4 regions of the Virgibacillus salinus genome follow, and region 3 is predicted to be linked to each of the others. Evidence: riboswitches for the same ligand, from Rfam matches in the RefSeq annotation. Region 3 holds a riboswitch; each other region holds the start of a gene.
What was found. Region 3 has a riboswitch for cyclic di-GMP ahead of BLS02_RS09600 (YncE family protein). Riboswitches for the same ligand answer to the same signal wherever they lie in the genome.
Positions count from the first base shown of each region.

Region 1: linked by a shared signal. The riboswitch ahead of BLS02_RS18730 (hypothetical protein) and the one ahead of BLS02_RS09600 (YncE family protein) in region 3 are both predicted to bind cyclic di-GMP.
Region 2: linked by a shared signal. The riboswitch ahead of motA (flagellar motor stator protein MotA) and the one ahead of BLS02_RS09600 (YncE family protein) in region 3 are both predicted to bind cyclic di-GMP.
Region 4: linked by a shared signal. The riboswitch ahead of BLS02_RS05550 (anti-repressor SinI family protein) and the one ahead of BLS02_RS09600 (YncE family protein) in region 3 are both predicted to bind cyclic di-GMP.

Region 1 covers NZ_FNKD01000001.1:820,524-825,279, forward strand. The annotation lists gene BLS02_RS03940 (amino acid ABC transporter substrate-binding protein) at 1-551, shown strand, start outside; gene BLS02_RS03945 (amino acid ABC transporter permease) at 535-1,239, shown strand; gene BLS02_RS03950 (amino acid ABC transporter ATP-binding protein) at 1,255-2,004, shown strand; gene BLS02_RS03955 (ribonuclease HI family protein) at 2,192-2,602, opposite strand; cyclic di-GMP riboswitch class I at 2,770-2,854, shown strand; gene BLS02_RS18730 (hypothetical protein) at 2,840-3,073, shown strand; gene BLS02_RS03960 (M4 family metallopeptidase) at 3,263-4,756, shown strand, end outside.
Region 2 covers NZ_FNKD01000001.1:930,866-935,621, reverse strand. The annotation lists gene BLS02_RS04420 (DUF3006 domain-containing protein) at 57-350, opposite strand; gene BLS02_RS04415 (MBL fold metallo-hydrolase) at 597-1,880, shown strand; gene BLS02_RS04410 (DUF3006 domain-containing protein) at 1,884-2,150, shown strand; gene motB (flagellar motor protein MotB) at 2,238-3,017, opposite strand; gene motA (flagellar motor stator protein MotA) at 2,995-3,795, opposite strand; cyclic di-GMP riboswitch class I at 3,916-4,000, opposite strand; tRNA gene BLS02_RS04395 (tRNA-Ala) at 4,226-4,298, shown strand; gene BLS02_RS04390 (M14 family metallocarboxypeptidase) at 4,519-4,756, shown strand, end outside.
Region 3 covers NZ_FNKD01000002.1:549,887-554,642, forward strand. The annotation lists gene BLS02_RS09600 (YncE family protein) at 1-2,170, opposite strand, end outside; cyclic di-GMP riboswitch class I at 2,345-2,427, opposite strand; gene BLS02_RS09605 (EAL domain-containing protein) at 3,071-3,736, opposite strand; gene BLS02_RS09610 (bifunctional transcriptional activator/DNA repair enzyme AdaA) at 3,849-4,433, opposite strand; gene BLS02_RS09615 (APC family permease) at 4,417-4,756, opposite strand, start outside.
Region 4 covers NZ_FNKD01000001.1:1,187,549-1,192,304, forward strand. The annotation lists gene BLS02_RS05540 (LCP family glycopolymer transferase) at 1-631, opposite strand, end outside; gene BLS02_RS05545 (class D sortase) at 712-1,308, opposite strand; cyclic di-GMP riboswitch class I at 1,504-1,588, shown strand; gene BLS02_RS05550 (anti-repressor SinI family protein) at 1,613-1,741, shown strand; gene BLS02_RS05555 (helix-turn-helix domain-containing protein) at 1,822-2,154, shown strand; gene BLS02_RS05560 (RNA polymerase sigma factor) at 2,353-2,877, shown strand; gene BLS02_RS05565 (anti sigma factor C-terminal domain-containing protein) at 2,867-3,901, shown strand; gene BLS02_RS05570 (VanZ family protein) at 3,914-4,399, shown strand; gene BLS02_RS18895 (hypothetical protein) at 4,585-4,734, shown strand; gene BLS02_RS18900 (hypothetical protein) at 4,744-4,756, opposite strand, start outside.

The DNA of each region.
Region 1 (4,756 bases), on a different contig from region 3:
AATTCATGGAAACAAAATGGGATTCGATGTTTGCAGGCTTGAATTCAAAACGATTTGATCTTATCGCTAACCAGGTAGGAATCAATGAAGAACGTAAGGCGAACTATGACTTTTCCGTGCCTTACACATATTCATCAGCAGTGGTTGTTACACCTAAAGATAATGAAAGTATTGATTCGTTTGACGATTTAAAAGGGAAAAAGTCCGCACAGTCCCTTACAAGTAACTTTGAAGAGATTGCTAAAGAAAATGGGGCGGAAATCGTTAGTATTAAAGGTTTAGCTCAATCAATTGAATTGCTGAAGCAAAGTAGAGCAGATGTAACAGTGAATGACAGACTCGCCGTCCTCGACTATATCCAGCAGCAGGGATCAGAGCAAATTAAAATTGCTGCCAAACAGGATGATGCTTCCAAAACGGCATTTGCTTTTAATAAAGGGAATGAGGAACTAGTTAATGCGGTTGATAAACAATTGAAGGCAATGAAAGAAGATGGCACACTAGCTAAAATTGCAAAAGAATGGTTTGGTGAAGATGTTTCTTCCAAGTAATATATTATTTACCATAGATGCAACGATGGGAGGCTGGGAGTTATTCAAAAACTCTTTGCTTCCAATGATTTTAGGCGGGATTCAATATACAATCCCGCTTACTTTAATAGCATTTACCGTTGGCTTATTGTTCGCACTATTGCTTGCCATCATGCGGCTTTCCAAATCAGCATTTCTCCGCGCACCGTCTATTGCAATTGTATCGGCAGTCAGAGGGACGCCCTTGCTTGTTCAATTATTTATTGTGTTTTATGGGCTGCCAAGTCTTGATGTAACGATTGACCCTTTTCCAAGTGCGGTTATTGCATTTTCGATTAACGTAGCGGCATATGCATCAGAAATTATTCGTGCTTCTATTTTATCTATTTCAAAGGGTCAATGGGAGGCCGCATATACGATTGGGATGACCCAAAATACAGCGCTTAGGCGAATAATTCTTCCTCAAGCGACAAGGGTATCCGTGCCACCGTTATCCAATACGTTTATCAGTCTGGTGAAGGATACGTCGCTTGCTTCGTTAATTCTTGTCACGGAGTTGTTCAGGAAGGCACAAGAGATTGCGGCTGTAACATACGATTTCATGCTTATATATATTGAAGCGGCATTTTTATATTGGGTTGTTTGCTTTCTGTTGTCACTTGTTCAGCAGGCAATCGAAACCCGACTGGAGCGTCATATTTCTTCCTAGGAAGGTGAATTATCTGTGTATTTAACTGTGAATGGCTTGACCAAATCATTTGGAGAGTTGGAAGTATTGAAAGACATAAATTTAACAATCGAAAAAGGAAAAGTATTATCAATTATAGGTCCTTCAGGTTCAGGGAAAACAACACTACTTCGCTGCCTGAATGCATTGGAACAGCCAAATGAAGGAACCTTTTCATTTCATGATTCTTTTAATCTGGATTTTTCCAACAAAATCCATAAACGGGATGTATTGAAATTGAGAAGAAAGTCCGGGATGGTGTTCCAATCCTATAATCTTTTTCCACATAAAACTGCACTGGAGAATGTGACAGAGGGTCCCATTATTGTGCAAAGAGGTAAGAAGGAAGAGGAGCAAAACAGGGCAATAGAGTTGCTTACAAAAGTAGGGTTAAAGGATAAAGCAAATCTTTACCCAAATCAGTTATCCGGCGGTCAGCAGCAACGGGTTGGTATTGCACGAGCATTGGCAATTAAACCTGAACTGATGTTATTTGATGAACCTACTTCTGCATTAGACCCAGAGTTAATCGGAGAAGTATTATCCGTCATCAAAGACCTGGTAAAAGAAAATTGGACAATGGTTGTCGTAACCCACGAATTACAATTTGCCGAACAGGTATCCGATGAAGTCCTGTTTATGGATGAAGGTTATATCGTCGAACAAGGTCCTCCAAGTCAAGTGCTTAAGGAACCAAAAGAAGAGCGGACGAAGCAGTTTCTGAAAAGGATACTGAATCCAGCGTAACGGACCAGGGTTCTGGGTATGAATGTAAAAAGCCGAAATTCCATTTAGGAGGAATTTCAGCTTTTTTGACAAGTAAGAAAGTGTAGATACTTTCTTACTGCATAATTGCAACTAAGGCTTATCTATATTAAAGCTTGGCGATAAGCCAAGTTTTCTAATGGGGCGAGGGGCGACCTCGGGATTGGCATTAATGGGACGAGGAACCTGACCCTCCGTCCCGTTGAATAGCTTTTCTCGCCAATTTATCTGCGTAGTTATTTTTATCAGGTATCCACTTGATAAAAAAGTATGGAAAGCTGCTTGAATTATCTCTAATTTTCTCAAGTAAGGGGAGAAAGGTTTGATTTTTCGTGAAATCTTTTTCAATTGTATCTACTACTAGCTTTGAATCCGACCGAAATGACAGTATTTCATCTGGAAAATTTTCCAGGCAAATTTCCAATGCTTTTAACACAGCATGAAATTCTGCTTCATGGTTAGACATTTCTCCTAATGGAAATGAATATTCGTATATTTTTCCGTTTGCTTTTATATAAACACCAGCACCACTAATTCCCGGGTTGCCATTTGATGCCCCATCTGTGTAAACATTAATCAATGCTTTTATCTCCTTTTTAAGCGAGTCTTGTAAAGAAATTATATCAGTTTAGCGTACAGTTTACCTGAATTATTTTGCTCCGCAAAGAAATTAGCTTTTATAAACAGGCATAAAGAATCATTAAAAACCGTGACTATATACACGGTAATACAACTAACAACATAAATTGTACGAAAGGGCAAAATCGTTGAAAAGCGATGACGCAAAACTACAGGGGCTAAAGTCGGATGACAATGCTTGCCAGATATCGAATACGACCTCCGTCGATTTATGGCATTGCAAGCAGGAATATGTTTGAAGAAATTTTACTATCGTGGTAGGTTTTTTTGGCATCAATTAAGACTGAGGGAATTATCAACTGTTGTTTCCGATTGTCTTGATGAGAGATTCAAACATGAGCTTGAACAGAAAATTAATTATCATGAAGAAGCAGCAATGAACTACATAGTGAAAGACAAAAAAAGCGCCTGAATGGTGCTTTTTTTGATTAAATTGCTATTACTTCTATGAAGTTAAAAGATAGTCTCTATTACCCTAATCAATAACCATATTAGGTAAACATAACCATTTATCATAAAATTAAAACAATTCTAATTAATCATGAAATTATCGGTCTACTAATCTATAATAAAACTATCAAATTAAATAGGAGGTATAATATTGAAGAAAAAGTATATTGTTCCTGTTGTTCTGTCTTCAGCGCTATTAATTGGCTCGGTCACAGTGAGTGACGTGTTAGCTAAACCGCAAGACTCTAGTTTTAGCAGTGTGCAAGAAGAGAAGAAGTGGAATGCAAATGCGAATGTCCCTATATTTGTTAAGGGAAAAGTCGCAAAAAAGTTTAAAGACAGCAATGCCTCAAATGCGGTTAATTTCCTGAAGCAAAATGAAAAAAGGTTTGGGATTAAGAATCCAGAGGAAAATCTAAAGGTTAAAGATGTTCAAAAAGATGATCTTGGAATGACACACATTCGCTTTGATCAAACGAAAAATGGAGTGCCTGTAGAAGGTACAGAAATAATTGTTCACTTTAACAAGAAAAATGAGGTTGTTGCAGTAAATGGCAACCATAATAAAGTAGTTGAAGGTAATGTTATTAACACCAATCCTTCCGTTGACATCAGCGAAGCTATACACCAAGCTAAGTCATCAGTGAATGCTCCAGAAAAACTTGCGTATAAACCTACCTCTGACCTCGTTGTTTATTCATTCGAAGGAGAAAGTAATCTAGCCTATAAAATTAATGTTAATTTCCTTGGTGACAAACCTGGCAACTGGTTTGTATTTGTTGATGCCAAATCGGGAGATGTCATTGATAAGTATAATGCGTTATTGCATGCCGATGAAATCGAAAAGAAGGCACACAAAGGTGTAGGCGAAGGGGTGCACGGTGCAAAGCGACAGCTTCACACAACGATGGAAATACAACCTGATGAAAGCACCACATTTAAGTTATATGATGAATCACATAATAGTCTAGAAGGTATTTACACATATGATTATAACACTGGAAATATTTTCGAAAACAAGAGTGAAGCCTGGATGGATGAGTACCAACACCCGGCAGTAGATGCACACTATAATTCAGAAACTGTATATGATTATTACCTTAATGAACATGATCGTAACTCCCTTGACGGTAATGGAATGGCTATCGTTTCTTACGTTCACTTTGGCAACAATTATAATAATGCTTTTTGGAATGGACGTCAGATGACTTATGGTGACGGGGATGGCGAGTTTATGGTACCACTATCGGCAGGTCTTGATGTCGCTGCTCATGAGATGACTCACGGTGTGATCAGTCACTCGGCAAATTTACGTTACCGGAATAAATCAGGTGCATTGAATGAGTCATTCGCTGATGTGTTTGGAGCCCTTATCGATGAAGATGATTGGGAATTGGGTGAAGACATTATGGCGCCAGCCTCCATTGAAGAGGGAAGGGTTGCATTACGCAGCTTAAGTAATCCAGACCAATTTGCAGTGTCTGACGCTAGAGCCCCATATGGTGACGGAATGTACCCTGAACATATGGATGAATTCTATCATATGCCAATTTGGGTAGATAATGGTGGTGTTCATGTTAACTCGTCCATTACCAACCATGCTGCATACCTAATAGGTCAGCAAATTGGCAAGGATAAACTTGGG
Region 2 (4,756 bases), on a different contig from region 3:
TTTTCCTGAAAGATGCCACTTTTTTTGTTTCACGTTCGATTGTAGTATAAATAGAACTACTTGATTAATTTAGTTATTCCGATCAGACAAAATCCGCTAAATACCGGCAAATCGCAGGCACCACGCATTTTAATCTGGAGCCATGTATTCGGTGTACTCCCAGGTGGTAATGTATGCATCGGTACAACAAGTTCTTGCTGCAATTCTTCCAGTAAAATAACGGCCTGATTACCATCTTCAATTCGGTCCAATACTCCGGCTGTAATCAGTTCTGAATTGACGTCAGAATCCAGGTAAGTCAATGACAACAAAAACAGTACCAACAGGTAATACTTCCAGACAATATTCATGAGTTGCTCCTTGTTTAACTTTTTTTCTATTATGACAAGATAGATCGCAATTTGCACATAACGATAATTGGAAAAGCGGAGCAGACATCTAAGGGAAAATTAAATTCTTTCCTTAGAAAAAATTAAATTTTCACGTACAAAACTCAGTTCAAAAATCAATTATGATCATTTTGTATATAGATTTTCCCTAATAGCTCTGATACGCTTAAAGATAAGCAATAGTTAGGCGATTGGGGAGACATTAAGATGACCAAAAAATATTTATTTATTCTAATTTTCGCTATTCTGGTAGCATGCGGCCAAAACACAGATCAAGGTTCAACTGATCAACAAAAGGGCACAAACCATTCGGAATCAGTAAAAGATTCATTACAGGATAAGGAGAAACCGAAAGAGCAAGATTCAAACCAAAGCGAAACCGATGGAGCTACCAAACCAATTTCAGATGATAAACCTGTTAAAAAGAGCAATTCATTATCAGATTTGAAGGTTCACTACATCGATGTTGGACAAGCTGACGCTACCCTTTTTCAATATAAGAGTAATGGTGAGCAATACACTATATTATTTGATACTGGAGATTGGCAAGGAAATGAGGTGGCTAACTACCTTTTAGCACAAGGTGTTTCTTCTATCGATGTGCTCATTGTCAGTCATGCTGATGCTGATCACTCCGGGCAATTGGCAGATGTCATGAACACATTTGATGTTGGCGAAGTTTGGATGTCTGGAAATGAAAGTTCATCACAAACATTTCAACAAGGTATGAAAGCTGTTCTGGCAAGTGATGCTGACTACGATGAGCCAAGAACCGGAGACACGTTTGAAATTGGTACGATGGACATAACCGTTCTCCATCCAAGCAGTATTTCTGGCAACACAAACGAAGAATCCATTTCCGCAAAATTCACATATGGCGACATGAGCTTCCTGTTCACTGGCGATGCTGATCGTGATAGCGAAATGGAAATGGTAAACAGCGGAAATAATGTTAATGCTGACATTGTGCAATTAGGACACCACGGATCCAACACATCCAGTAGTCCAGCCTTTATTGATGCAGTAAGTCCTGAAATAGCCATTTACAGTGCAGGAGCAGATAACCAATATGGACACCCTCATGCCGAAGTGATTTCACTTATTCAAAACGCTGGGATCAAATTATATGGTACTGATGTTCATGGAACGATTGTTGTAACAACGGATGGAAAAGACTATACCATCCAAACAAAAGAAGATGGCACAATCAGCCCAAGTAACAGCGATTCCTCAGATAACTCATCCAATAATGATACAAATAATCAATCAACTAGCACGGAAAATAAGACAGCAACTAGGGACTGTATTAACATCAACAATGCATCATCTAATAAATTGCAGGAAATTATCCATATCGGTCCGGCACGTGCAGAGGATTTGATGAAATTACGTCCATATCAATCAGTAGATGATTTAACAGATGTTAGTGGAATTGGTCCATCGCGGATAGCCGATATCAAAAGCCAAGGCTTAGCATGTACAGGAGGATAAAACATGAGAGGAATACTAGATCGATTTGAAGACAATAACAAAGCCGTCATCCTCATTGAGGAAACCAAGGAAGAAGTGGTCATTCCGGTTGATGAATTACCTAATGGCAGCAGCGAAAATACGTACTTCATTATGGAAAAAATAGACGATAAGTACCAGATTGTTTCGATTGATGAAGCAACCACCCAAAAGGAAGCTGAAGAAACATCTGATTTAATGGCAAAATTACGTGCAAAAAGTAAAGGGAGTAAGTTTAAGAAGAAGCAATAATATGAAAAGCCGAAATCCTATATGGACTCCAGCTTTTAGTTTATTTATCGATAAAAATTGACAAAAATCGGGAAGTGACAGGCACCACTACAATTCTTCTTTAATATCATAATTAGGCAATACCAGCACTTCTACTCGTCTGTTTTTTGCCCGATTTTGATCATTGGTGTTCGGTACTAGTGGTTTATGTTCACCAAACCCCTTTGCACTGAATGTTCTTGGGTCAAGTTTGTCATTCTCTAGTATTAAACGCATGAAGTTAACCGCTCGCATGACACTTAAATCCCAATTCGATGAGAATTTACTAGTACGAATTGGCCGTTCATCTGTATGTCCACTGACTACTATTTGATGTGGTGGATCCGTGTACAAAAAGGTTGATATAGCACTTGCAATTTTCCTGCCTTCTCCCCTCACCACCGCGCTTCCAGAATCAAATGTTACATCATTGATAATAGTAACTAATAATCCTTCTCCAGTTAACTTTGTTCCTAACTTTTCGGCAAGATTGTTTTCAGTTATATATTCATTTATTCTCTTCTGCAGCAATTCCAATCTATTTAACTCTTGTTCACTGTCACTTAACTTTTCTTCTTTTTCCTCTTCCTCAGGTTTTTCAGTCTCCTCTTCATCCTCTTCCACATCCTGAGGCATCTCTACTGTGCTATTACTTTCTTCTAGTATCCCATCGCCCCCGGAAAACTCACTATTAAACACGCGAGAGAGCTCCTCATATTTTTTTGCATCTAGCTCACTCATCGCAAATAAAACTATGAATAATGCCAGGAGCAGCGTTAATAAATCCGCATAAGGAAGCAACCAGGATTCACTCATATGAGTTTCATCATTCTTTTTCTTTCTGCGCATCTGATCCCTCCTGGTCTAACTTCGATAACTCTTTTGGAGATAAATATGAACTTAATTTATCCCGAATCAGCTGTGGGGATTCACCATTTGTTATGGATAAGACACCTTCAATTATGATTTGTTTCATCAGCACCTCTTTTTTTGATTTCTCTTTAAGTTTGTTTGCAAAAGGGTGCCACAATACATAACCAGAAAATATACCAAACAGAGTTGCGATAAAAGCCGAAGAGATAGCATGTCCTAAAGCCTCCATGTCATTCATATCACCTAAAGCAGCGATTAAACCGACAACCGCCCCCAACACACCAAGCGTTGGAGCGTATGTACCAGCCTGTGAAAAGACGGAAACACCTTTCTGATGCCTCTCTTCCATAGCGTCAATTTTTTCTAACATAAGCTCTCTAATAAACTCCGTTGATTGCCCATCAACAGCCAACTGGATGCCTGACGACAAAAAACTGTCATCCACCTGTTCTATTTTAGACTCAAGCGATAGTATTCCTTCTTTCCGAGTAAGCTCTGCCCATTCAGTAAATCTATCAACAGTTTGTTTTACATCGTTCTGCTTATCTTCCTTAAATAGTATTATAAATAGTCTCGGTACCTTTTTAATCGTTTCCATTGGAAAAGCAATACACACAGACGCAGCTGTTCCGAAAAATATAATAATAAAAGCAGCAGGATTAACTAACGCTGCGGGATTAACACCTTTAAGTGTCATACCTATCCCAATAGCTAAAAATCCGATAAAAATGCCAATAATTGATGTCTTATCCATCATTATGTACCTCCTTGAAGATAGGGAATAACTGAGAATTCCCGATTTTCCTATAATTAAAAATAGCCTACCAAAAATGATAGACTTTAATTAGCTTAACTACTAATCTTTTCATCCTTTTTCGGTAACCCGGCGATCATAGTCATAAAACCTTAGACCCGTGGCTCTGCGTCCTTACCTTTCAATAAGTTTGCCGTTATCGCAGGTTATTCAACTTTTTTCTCATCAATCAACCCTTATTTTTATTAGAAGTTTCATACTAACTATATCGTTCAAAATTCCGGAAAGTTGAATATCAAAAGGGAAGAAAAAATATTTCGAAAAATTTAACATGTGTTGTGGCCAGTATGATTGCGCCTTCTGATACTCTAAAATCATCTGATACCTTGAAAAAAATAAAGAAAATGCTTATAATAAAGTCTGACTCAACGGGGCATTAGCTCAGCTGGGAGAGCATCGTGCTGGCAGCGCGAGGGTCAGCGGTTCGAGCCCGCTATGCTCCATCCAACTTAAGTCTTGTGGTATCAAGGGGTAAATAGAAATATCCACTTACATCATGTAAGTGGTTTTTTTGCGTTGTGTGCGAAAAACCCAAAGGTACAAACTATAAAATATATAAATGAAATTTTTATATTATTCTTTACTAATACTTTACTTTGAACCTTTTTTATTAATTTTGAACTGATATAATAAAGACTAACTATTATTATGGAGGGGTGTTTTTTGAGGTATAAACTATTAATAAATATTATATTTTTTATTGTATTAATGGGATTGGTGAGTCAACCTATCTTTACATCTGCTGAAGAGGTGGAAGCATCTAGAGCAGTGTCTATGGATGGAACTCTTCAAGTATATGTCGATAAAGATGTTGAATCAGAAGTATTAATAGAATATGAACTGGGTACTATTATCAATTACCAGAAAGATGAAAATGACGGTAATTGGTTAAATGTAGAAG
Region 3 (4,756 bases):
CATCCTCAAAATCTAGTCCGATATTTTTAGGAATAGGCACATTAAATGTATTAGAGATAGTGTCCATTGTCGAGGATTCATTTTCACCAAACAACGATTTCACACCAAATGTTACGTCGTTTCCAAACCAACTTTTAACCAATTCTTCTGTTGCAGTAAAACGTTGATCAATAATTGGTTCAGAGATCGCTTGGAATTCCTCCTGGTCCGAATGTCTAGCATATAATTTATATCCATCACCGGTCAGTTCATCCCATGAAAATTGGAACTCATTGTTTTCCCCTTCATGTATTTGTAAGTTACCTACAACTTGTTCCTGTAGTTGTTCAATGGAATCAAATTTATATACAGCTTTATTATCAGAAACAGATAAGAAAACACTTCCATCGCTATCGATAATCGCTTTATTAATCTCAATACCATTTGGAAATTCATAAACTAGTTCATTTGTTTCTTTATCAAATATTTTTTTGCTTGAAAATATATAATTATCTTCCAAGGAAACAAACTCATCTTTATTACTTTCAAAAAGCTCAACTTTTTCATTGGTAACATTCGTTTTTTGCAATCGATGACCCGCATAATAAACATCAGTTTCATCAAAGAAAACGCTTCTGCCTGGATAGCTGAACCCATATCCATCATTATAGTCAGTTTGTGAAACATGGCTCCCATCTACGGTATTCAATACATATAGATCTGAACCGGATAATCCTGATTCACCTATGTATAGGATATCATTATTTTTATCCAATTTAATACTGGTTTCATAATAATTGTAATTTGTAGTTTCATCTGGTTCTAGTACTCTTTCCATACTTGTTAATAAATCAATATGGTATATATCTAACCATTGATCCAATACTGTATAATACAGATTTTTACCATCAGTTTCTACTTCATATGGATTTTGTTTTGTTGTAATATACTCTACTGGACTATCACTGTTGGGTTCAGTAATAGCAACTTTTGTACTGCCAAATAGAGAAATATATAATTTACCATTTACAAGATCGATATCAGTTGGGAATGATCCTATAAACTTTCTATCACTAATTTCCATTGTGTTCGTATCAATAAACAGTAATTCATTTTTACGTGCTGATATAGCATAGATTTGATTACTATCCTTTTCTAGAACCCAATCGTCAATTTGTTGATTGAGCTGTAGCTTATTGTTTGTCAAAGTTTGATTTGTTAATTCTTCGGAATAGGTTTCATCGTTTTCAAATATTATACTTTCATTTGCGTTATACATAAATCGGCCTTTTTCATCCGACAGTATATGCGTAACATAATTAGGGACAGTTCCAACTTTTCTGAATGTATCTTTGTCATATACAGTATCAGTAGAGTAGACAAAATCAGAATCAACTGTAACGATGTTTGCTACTTTTGAATATTCATTGGAAATATCATTGTATTCTTCAGCATAAACGCCAAATATTTCTTCTAAATTGTTTTTATTCATTTTATGGCCTGCATAAAATAACTCTTCATTTTCTTCTACAAAATACCTTTTAGGATAGGGGAAACCATACCCATCATCAAAAGTTGTTACATCTTTCAATGAGTAATCCTCCGTTGAAATAGCATATATGTCTGAACCTGATAAACCAGTCTCAGCAACGTATAACGTTTTTTCCAGATTGTCTATAAAAAGTTCTGCTCTAGAAAAGTATGAGTAATTTTCATTTTGAATAACTACTTTTGTCTCTTCTTCGGTGGCTATATTATAATTGTATAATGAATAATTACTATTAACAGCATAATAAATTTCCTCACCATTAGCAGCAACTCTATATGGTTTATCAGATGTGTCAATTGTATTAACTACTTCCATTGATGACAGATTCACAACTTTTATCATAGATAATTCAGGTAAAGCTATATAAAGAGTATCCTCAAAAAGATAAATATCTGAAGGATTTTCTCCAATCGAAATTGTATTTGAAATCTCTAAAGGTCTATAATCAATTTTATGTAAATTTCCATTAGATGTTATGCCAAATATAGCATCATGACTATCCACCTTTACCCAATCAACTAATTTCTCCTCATCTAAGGATAACTGGTTATTACTCATTGCCTGACCATCGTTCGTTGTAATAGAAAAATAAATCAATATCATGAATACTAAAGCAAAAAATAAGCGGCTAAAATTCTTCATCCAATCCCTCCAATATTAATAAATAACTATTTTTAGATCTTCAAACGTTAAATAATACTGTCATAAATCCCCCCTTTAAATTAATAATTGAGAATTAAAAAAGCCCCCCAAAAAGAATGGCGGACTAATCATATCAATGCCTATGATTAAATTCATAAAAGCTATCCAATCCTTTTCGGTAACTCGGCAGCCTTAGCTAATGCCTTAGGTCCGTAGTTTTGCGTCTTCATTTTTCAATGAATTTGCTATTGTCAGAGGAGTTTATACCTAGACGTTTTACATTATTATCGGTTTCTAAGTTAGAAGTATTAAGTCAAAAGTACTTATTAATAATAAAAAATTCTAAACAGAAACTGAGACTATTCCTTCCCACTTAACAAGAGCGCTTCTAAATCATGCTAAGTGGGATTTCTATTTGCTTTTCAAACTTACTGTTAATTTGTCGTAAATCTACACGTATAAGAATTTCTCTTATGTATATCGTGATACTTGTACCTATCTGAATTTCGTTTTCACTAAAGTAAGTAATGACCCGGGTTATTTCTTTAAAGCAGTTGAATATAGAATGAATCGACTGCTAAGGTTAGCTAAATGGAGATTTAACACCACATTCGTTAAGGTATACGTCAACATCGTTATTAGCAGAAAATGCGTGCTTTTGTTATCTTATAATAAATCGCCTGGTTCATTGTGAACTAGGCGATTTCCATATTATAATTATTTACTTATTGAACTAAAGTACCCATTAAATCCCACCCAAGAACAGCTCCTACTAAAAAAGCTTTTTATCTATTTTGCAAATTTTCTTTTGGTGCAAGTATACAATTTATTGTTTTAAATCTCTAAACTTCATGAAACGAAGAAACAGTGAAATCTCATTACTCAACCATGTTTTAACAGTTATTTGGAAACTCTATTATTCCATTGTTTGTTCCACACTTGTTCTGGTGAAAGTGGAGGGCTATAGAAATAACCTTGTCCAATCACACTATACTCTTTTAGTAGTTCACTTTGCTCTTTTGTTTCAACGCCTTCAATGATCACTTGAGTATTAAGGTCCTTCCCTAAGCGAATAATAGCAGTTAACATAGACAGCATGCGATCATTTTCCGAAACATCGTAAATCATAGATTTATCAATCTTTAAGGTGTCAATTTCGACACTTTTCATGACGTTCAAAGATGAATATCCCGTCCCAAAATCGTCGATTGCAACTTTTAAGCCCAATTCTTTCAACCGTTGTATGATTTGTGATGCGCCCTCGACATCTAACATAACACTTTCTGTAATTTCGATTTCGAGATCATTTGGATTAATATTTTCTTCTTTGATAATTCCCCTTACCTTCAAGGGGAAATTTCTATCCTTGAACTGCCTTGCCGATACATTCACAGAAACCATTACTTTTGGAAGTTTTTGTTTCTCCCATTTTTTGATTTGACGGCATGCCTCTCTAAGCACCCATTCCCCAATAGGAAGAATAAGTCCCGTTTCTTCAGAGATTGGAATAAACTCGTCAGGAGATACTGCACCAAAAGAAGGATTCCATCTAAGCAAAGCTTCCATTCAAAGCATTCCTGCTTATTACATTAAATGACCCTTTAAAGAAATATCAGACGCAGCTTTACTCATGATTTGCGCCCGATTGTTGAAAGGATAACAAATCCAGCTTAAGCCCTTAATAAACTTCTGTTTCCACATGATTTGCTTGAAATTGGCTTGGCGAAAGTCCAGTACTTCGTTTAAACGCATTATAAAAACTGGAAATGCTTTGATATCCTATTTGATAGCCAATTTCCGTGCTGTTTAACTTAGTCATTAAAAGTAGCTCTTTCGCCTTCTTGATTCTGATTTCTTCCAAATACATATGTGGCGTATAGCCAGTTCTGTTCTTAAAGATTCGGTTTAAATGAAAACGACTGACCCCTACCTTTAAAGCTACTTCATTTAAGGGCATCTTTTGGTAATAATTATTCTTTATGACCTTCTTTGTATCTTCTATAATCGACTGAAACGGATCGTAACTCTTTGATTCTAAGTCGGGACGACACCTTTTACAAGGTCGGTACCCTGCTTTTTGAGCATCCGCTACATTGGAAAAGAAGGACACGTTACCAACATTCGGTACTTTTGATTTGCAAGACGGTCGGCAAAAAATACCTGTTGTCTTTACTGCATAAAAGAATATCCCATCATAAGCTGAATCACACAAGACTGTTGCCTTCCACATTGTATCCTTGGAAATATCATTTTGATCCTTCATTAGATTTCAACCCTCCCTTGTAGGCAAAAATCCCCTTATTCATAACCATATAAATCGCATATAAAGCCACGACAATTAACGGAACAAAAATATAAAATTGGAAAAATGGGATTACCAGTAAGCATAAAATAAAAGCGGTTAATGATGCCCACCATGGCAGTGTGCTCTTCTTAAACAATCTCACCCCTGCTGCCATCGAAAGAATATAGACTAAAATTCCAAGAGAGGTAGGAATAAACAAAATATCATCGAACGTCAGTGACAAAGCCTTTACCACTAAAACACCTACCGCCGAAAAACAGATTACAAACAATACCATCCTT
Region 4 (4,756 bases), on a different contig from region 3:
GGTCACCTTTACGCATGCGAATGTATTTTAGTGCTTCTTCACCGTTCAGGTTAATTTCACCTGTAGGGAAGTCTACTCCACCCTGTGAAAATGCACGGTCATTGGTAATCGTTACGCCACCTAAAGCATCAATACCTTGCTTGAAACCTTCCATATTAACTTTCACATAAAAATGTATGGGCACATCAAAATTATTCTCCACAGTTTGTACGGATAAACCGACACCTCCGAACGCATAAGCATGATTGATTTTATCCATTCCGCGGTCAGGAATATCAACGTACGTATCACGAGGTATACTCAACATTTTCATTGAATTTATTTGAGGATTTAATGACATTAATATCATTGTATCTGAACGGCCTTTATCATTTTCCCGTTCGTCTACTCCAAGTAATAGAATATTTATGGAGTTGTTTTTATTAAAAAGTGAATTAAGTTCTTTTTGGCGATCCGGATTTTCATCCCGTGCAAGTGGTTCATGCATAACATCAACGGTATCTCCGACCTTATCGTAAATATAGAATAGATAAGTACCAACAATTAATAGTAAAGCGACAATGACACCGCCTACCCAATATGGCCATTTACGTTTCTTTTTTTCATTTCGTTTTTCAATTCTTGAATCCACAAGTTATTCTCCTCTGTCGTTTCAGAAATAAAATAATCAAATATAAGATAAATTATATCGAAACAAGTCATTTTAGTCTATTATTCTTTTATAATTGGTAAAGCTGTGATGACGTAGCGTTCTGGTGAGTTGCCAACAAATGAGAATGGATAACACGTCGTCATGGTCAATACTTCTTCTGGTGATGTTGAAACAATTATTGAGCGGTCTTCTGCATCAACAATCTCTGTGTTTACAATTTCATAGGAAAAGCTACCATATTCTAATTGTAACGTTAATGTGTCACCAAGTTCTAGTTCTCCCATTCTGCGAAACACTGTGTCACGGTGACCTGATAAGACAATTTGATCATTTTGCGTTGGAAATGCTGTACCTGCATAATGGCCAACTCCTTTTTCAAGTTCATCTTCGTCAGTTCCTTCTACAATGGGCAAATCTGCATCAAGTTGTGGTATATGTAATATTCCTACAGTTTCTCCAATAGAATGAGAAATGTTCTCCACTATAGTAGTAGACGTTTTTGCGGTGTCAGATGTTTCATAATTTTGTTCTGCGATTATAGTTTGAGCTTCTTCAAGACTATTTTCTTGTGCATGTTTTGTTCCGAGCCATTGGTATCCTCCAATTGATATGGTAACAAAACCTATTGCTAATAGTACTAAAGCGAGCTTCTTCATTTTTGCCTCCATTAAAAGATGACTTATATTGAATATAAGCCTATATCGAAAAGTTTTCAATAGCAGAAATGATTCAAATGACCTATATCGATAAAATATTTTCGGAAAATTACAAAACTAGTTGAATTATGACAAAACAAGACACCCAAAAACCCCCATAAATATAGTATAGTAGTCATTATAAAATGATGGTTCCTCAGAAAATAGCAAACTTATTGAAAAATGGGGGCGCAAAGTCACGGGTCTAAAGCTTTATAGCTATGGCGGCTGGACTGCCTGGGAATTTAAATGGGGGACGATAGGGATGATAAATGTAAAAAAGAACAGAGAGATTGATTATGAGTGGCTGGAACTGATGAAAGAGGCGAAAACTATCGGGTTAACTTTGGAGGAGGTTAGGTTGTTTTTGGCAGGAATTAAACAAAATGAATAAATAATTAAAAAAATTCTTGTGCTTTATATAGAACCATACACCTTTTTGTGTTATAATTTTTTTGAAAGAAGGTGTATTACTTGATCGGTGAAAAAATAAAGCAACTACGTCAAGAAAAAAAGATGTCGATTTCTGAACTCGCAGATAAAGCTGGTGTAGCCAAATCCTATTTAAGCTCTATTGAACGAAGCCTTCAAACTAATCCATCGATCCAGTTTATTGAAAAAATTAGTTCAGTACTGGGAGTCCCAGTGAATGAGTTAATATTAGAAGATAAATGGAAAGAGACAGAGGAACAATTAGATGGCGAGTGGTTGAAAATTGTTCAGGAAGCAATGGATTCGGGTGTCTCAAAAGAGCAATTTAAAGAGTACCTTGAGTTTACTAAGTGGCGAAAAGAACAGGATAAATAAGTGCTGACCGTAAAGCTAATGGCTTGCGGTTTTTTATTTTGCAAACAGAAATACTTTTTTACAGCTTAAGTGCAACAATGAGGTTTTATAAGAATCCCTTTTAACGATAAGTCGATGTAAGCAACAGATTATATAAAAATTTCATGTAACAAACGGATTGTTCAATCGTTTAATTATATAGAAGGGGGCGGGAGTTGATTGAAAAAAACCATATTTACAGATTTGTTTGAGGCATATCAACTTCCGCTGTACCGTTATTTATTGCAGATGAGCCGAAATAAACAGGTTGCTGAAGAGCTTTTGCAGGAGACGTTTTATCGGGCGATGATTTCGTTAGAAGTGAAAAATATGGCACAGGCAAAAGCGTGGCTTTTTAAGGTAGCTCGTAACCTTTACATCGATTGGACAAGAAAGTCGAAGTCAGAACAGCGTATGGTGGAACGAATTCAACTGGAACGTGCTGACATAGATAGTATCGGAAATCCTGAGGCGCAGTTAGAGAACCTTACGAAACAGGAACATATTGAAGAAGTTCTTTGTCGTTTGCCTGAACGAATGCGTACCATTCTTTACATACGTGAAATTCAAGGTTTTACATATCAGGAAGTGGCTACGGCTATGAATCTATCACTTAGTCAGGTTAAAACAACGCTGTTCCGTGCGAGGAAAAAGTTTCGGTATTATGATCAGCTGCTGAAGGGAGAATGTTCAGATGAAAGATGATAATGTTTTGGAAGGTTGGGAAGAGAAAGACCAAGCTAATTTAGATAAAAAGAGCGCGAGAAGGATGGTGTGGCGAACAAGACTATCAATTGGATTTACTGTTATTAGAACAATTCTGCTTATTTTTCTGATTTATATAGCTTATATGATTCCTGTGGGCATGTATTATGATATGTCAGGCAAACAAGCAGAATTTGACAGGCTTGTAACAACTCTTGTTGAAACAAGGTATTCTGGAGTGGAAGTTAACCATAGGTATAGTGCGCATGCGGAAATTAATTCTTTCCTGACACAGTCAACTACATTAAAGCTTTACCGTAATGTCGGGGAGTGGGATGTGGTTATTGGTGAAGTTCAAGCGGAAAAGCATTTGTTTGGCAAGGTGAGTTACTCGTTAAATTTTGATGAAAAATATTTATATGAGAACAAAGTCCGCAATTTTGCCATACCACCGAAGATACTAGGAAGGGAAAGTTCGAATGCAGAGTCAGGGAGTAAAGAACATTTGAGAAAGCAGCTAACGAAAATAGATGAAGGTCATGTTGCCCAAGCGCAATTTTCTGTAAAAACACCAATGAAATCCAGAGCATTATTAGATAAGCTAGAAGCATATGACATCCAGGTTTACCGCATGCCAGTTTATGGTGGCGAGTTAACAGAATTTGAGACATCTAGCCATGGAAGTGGTCAATTAACATTTGTCCAGTCCCTATTGCTAAGGCCTCAAATTACTTATGATGATAAGAACAGGCATTCATCCTCTGTTAGTCCTCTTAATAAAGTAACGATAGAACAATCAATTGATCAATTTTACGAGGATATTAAGTGGCTTACTGAAAATGGGAATTACAGTGGTAAAGATATTGATCAAAAGCGTCTGAAGTATTTACGGGAAAATGGAATAAAGGTATATGGTGCTGTCGTGACTGGGCCAATTCGTGAGATTGAAAAATTACTGGATGAGGAACAATTCCATCAGTTTTACTTAGGCGGAGTTGAAGTGTGGAACTGGTATGAGAATTAAGGTGAATTTATTATGAAAAAATATTTCTTTTGGCTGCTTCCGATTAGTTGGATGGGGATAATTTATTATTCCTCAGCACAGCCTTATGAAGATCAGGATGTTAAGCCGCTTTTGACAAATATGGTTGATTTATCCTTTTTAACGCCTTTCGTTGATTGGATATCTTTTACCTATCATCATTCAGAGGTAAGTGTCGCAGTATTGGGGACAGCGGGTTTCGTTGAGTTCTTCCTGCGAAAAGGCGCACATGTTGGAGTATTCTTTGTGCTGATGTGTTTATTTTATATCGCTTTGAACAGATCATGTGATATGAAGTTCCGTTCACTTATTACAATATCGTTTTGCTTAACAGTTGCATATGCTGGATTAGACGAATTCCATCAAGGGTTCACAGCTAATCGAACACCGTATTTAGGTGATGTTGTTCTGGATGGAGTCGGCGCTGCATTAGCCACTATATGTTTAATGTTGGTTAAATGGAAAACAGCCACAAAATAAATCCTGATACGAATATTTTATAGAAAACTTGACTTATCGCCAAGCCATAATGGTGAAAGCTCTAGTTGCACTTATTTGTACTTCCTTAACTGCTAAAAAAAGTCTAGTATCCGACATCATTCGACAACATAACTGTTTTAAACATGGTATAATAGTCTTGCATTTTGACAAAAGGCGGTATAAAAATGGTAGAGCAGGAACGATATAAAAATATGCTGAAAAGGATGATAGACGAAACGGAGAATTTGAAATTTCAATCATCCGAGGAACTGATACAGGCGTTAATCCAAGAATTAACAAATGGAAAAACGAATACGAACAAAGTGTCAAATTGAATCTATAAACTACATTGCTATT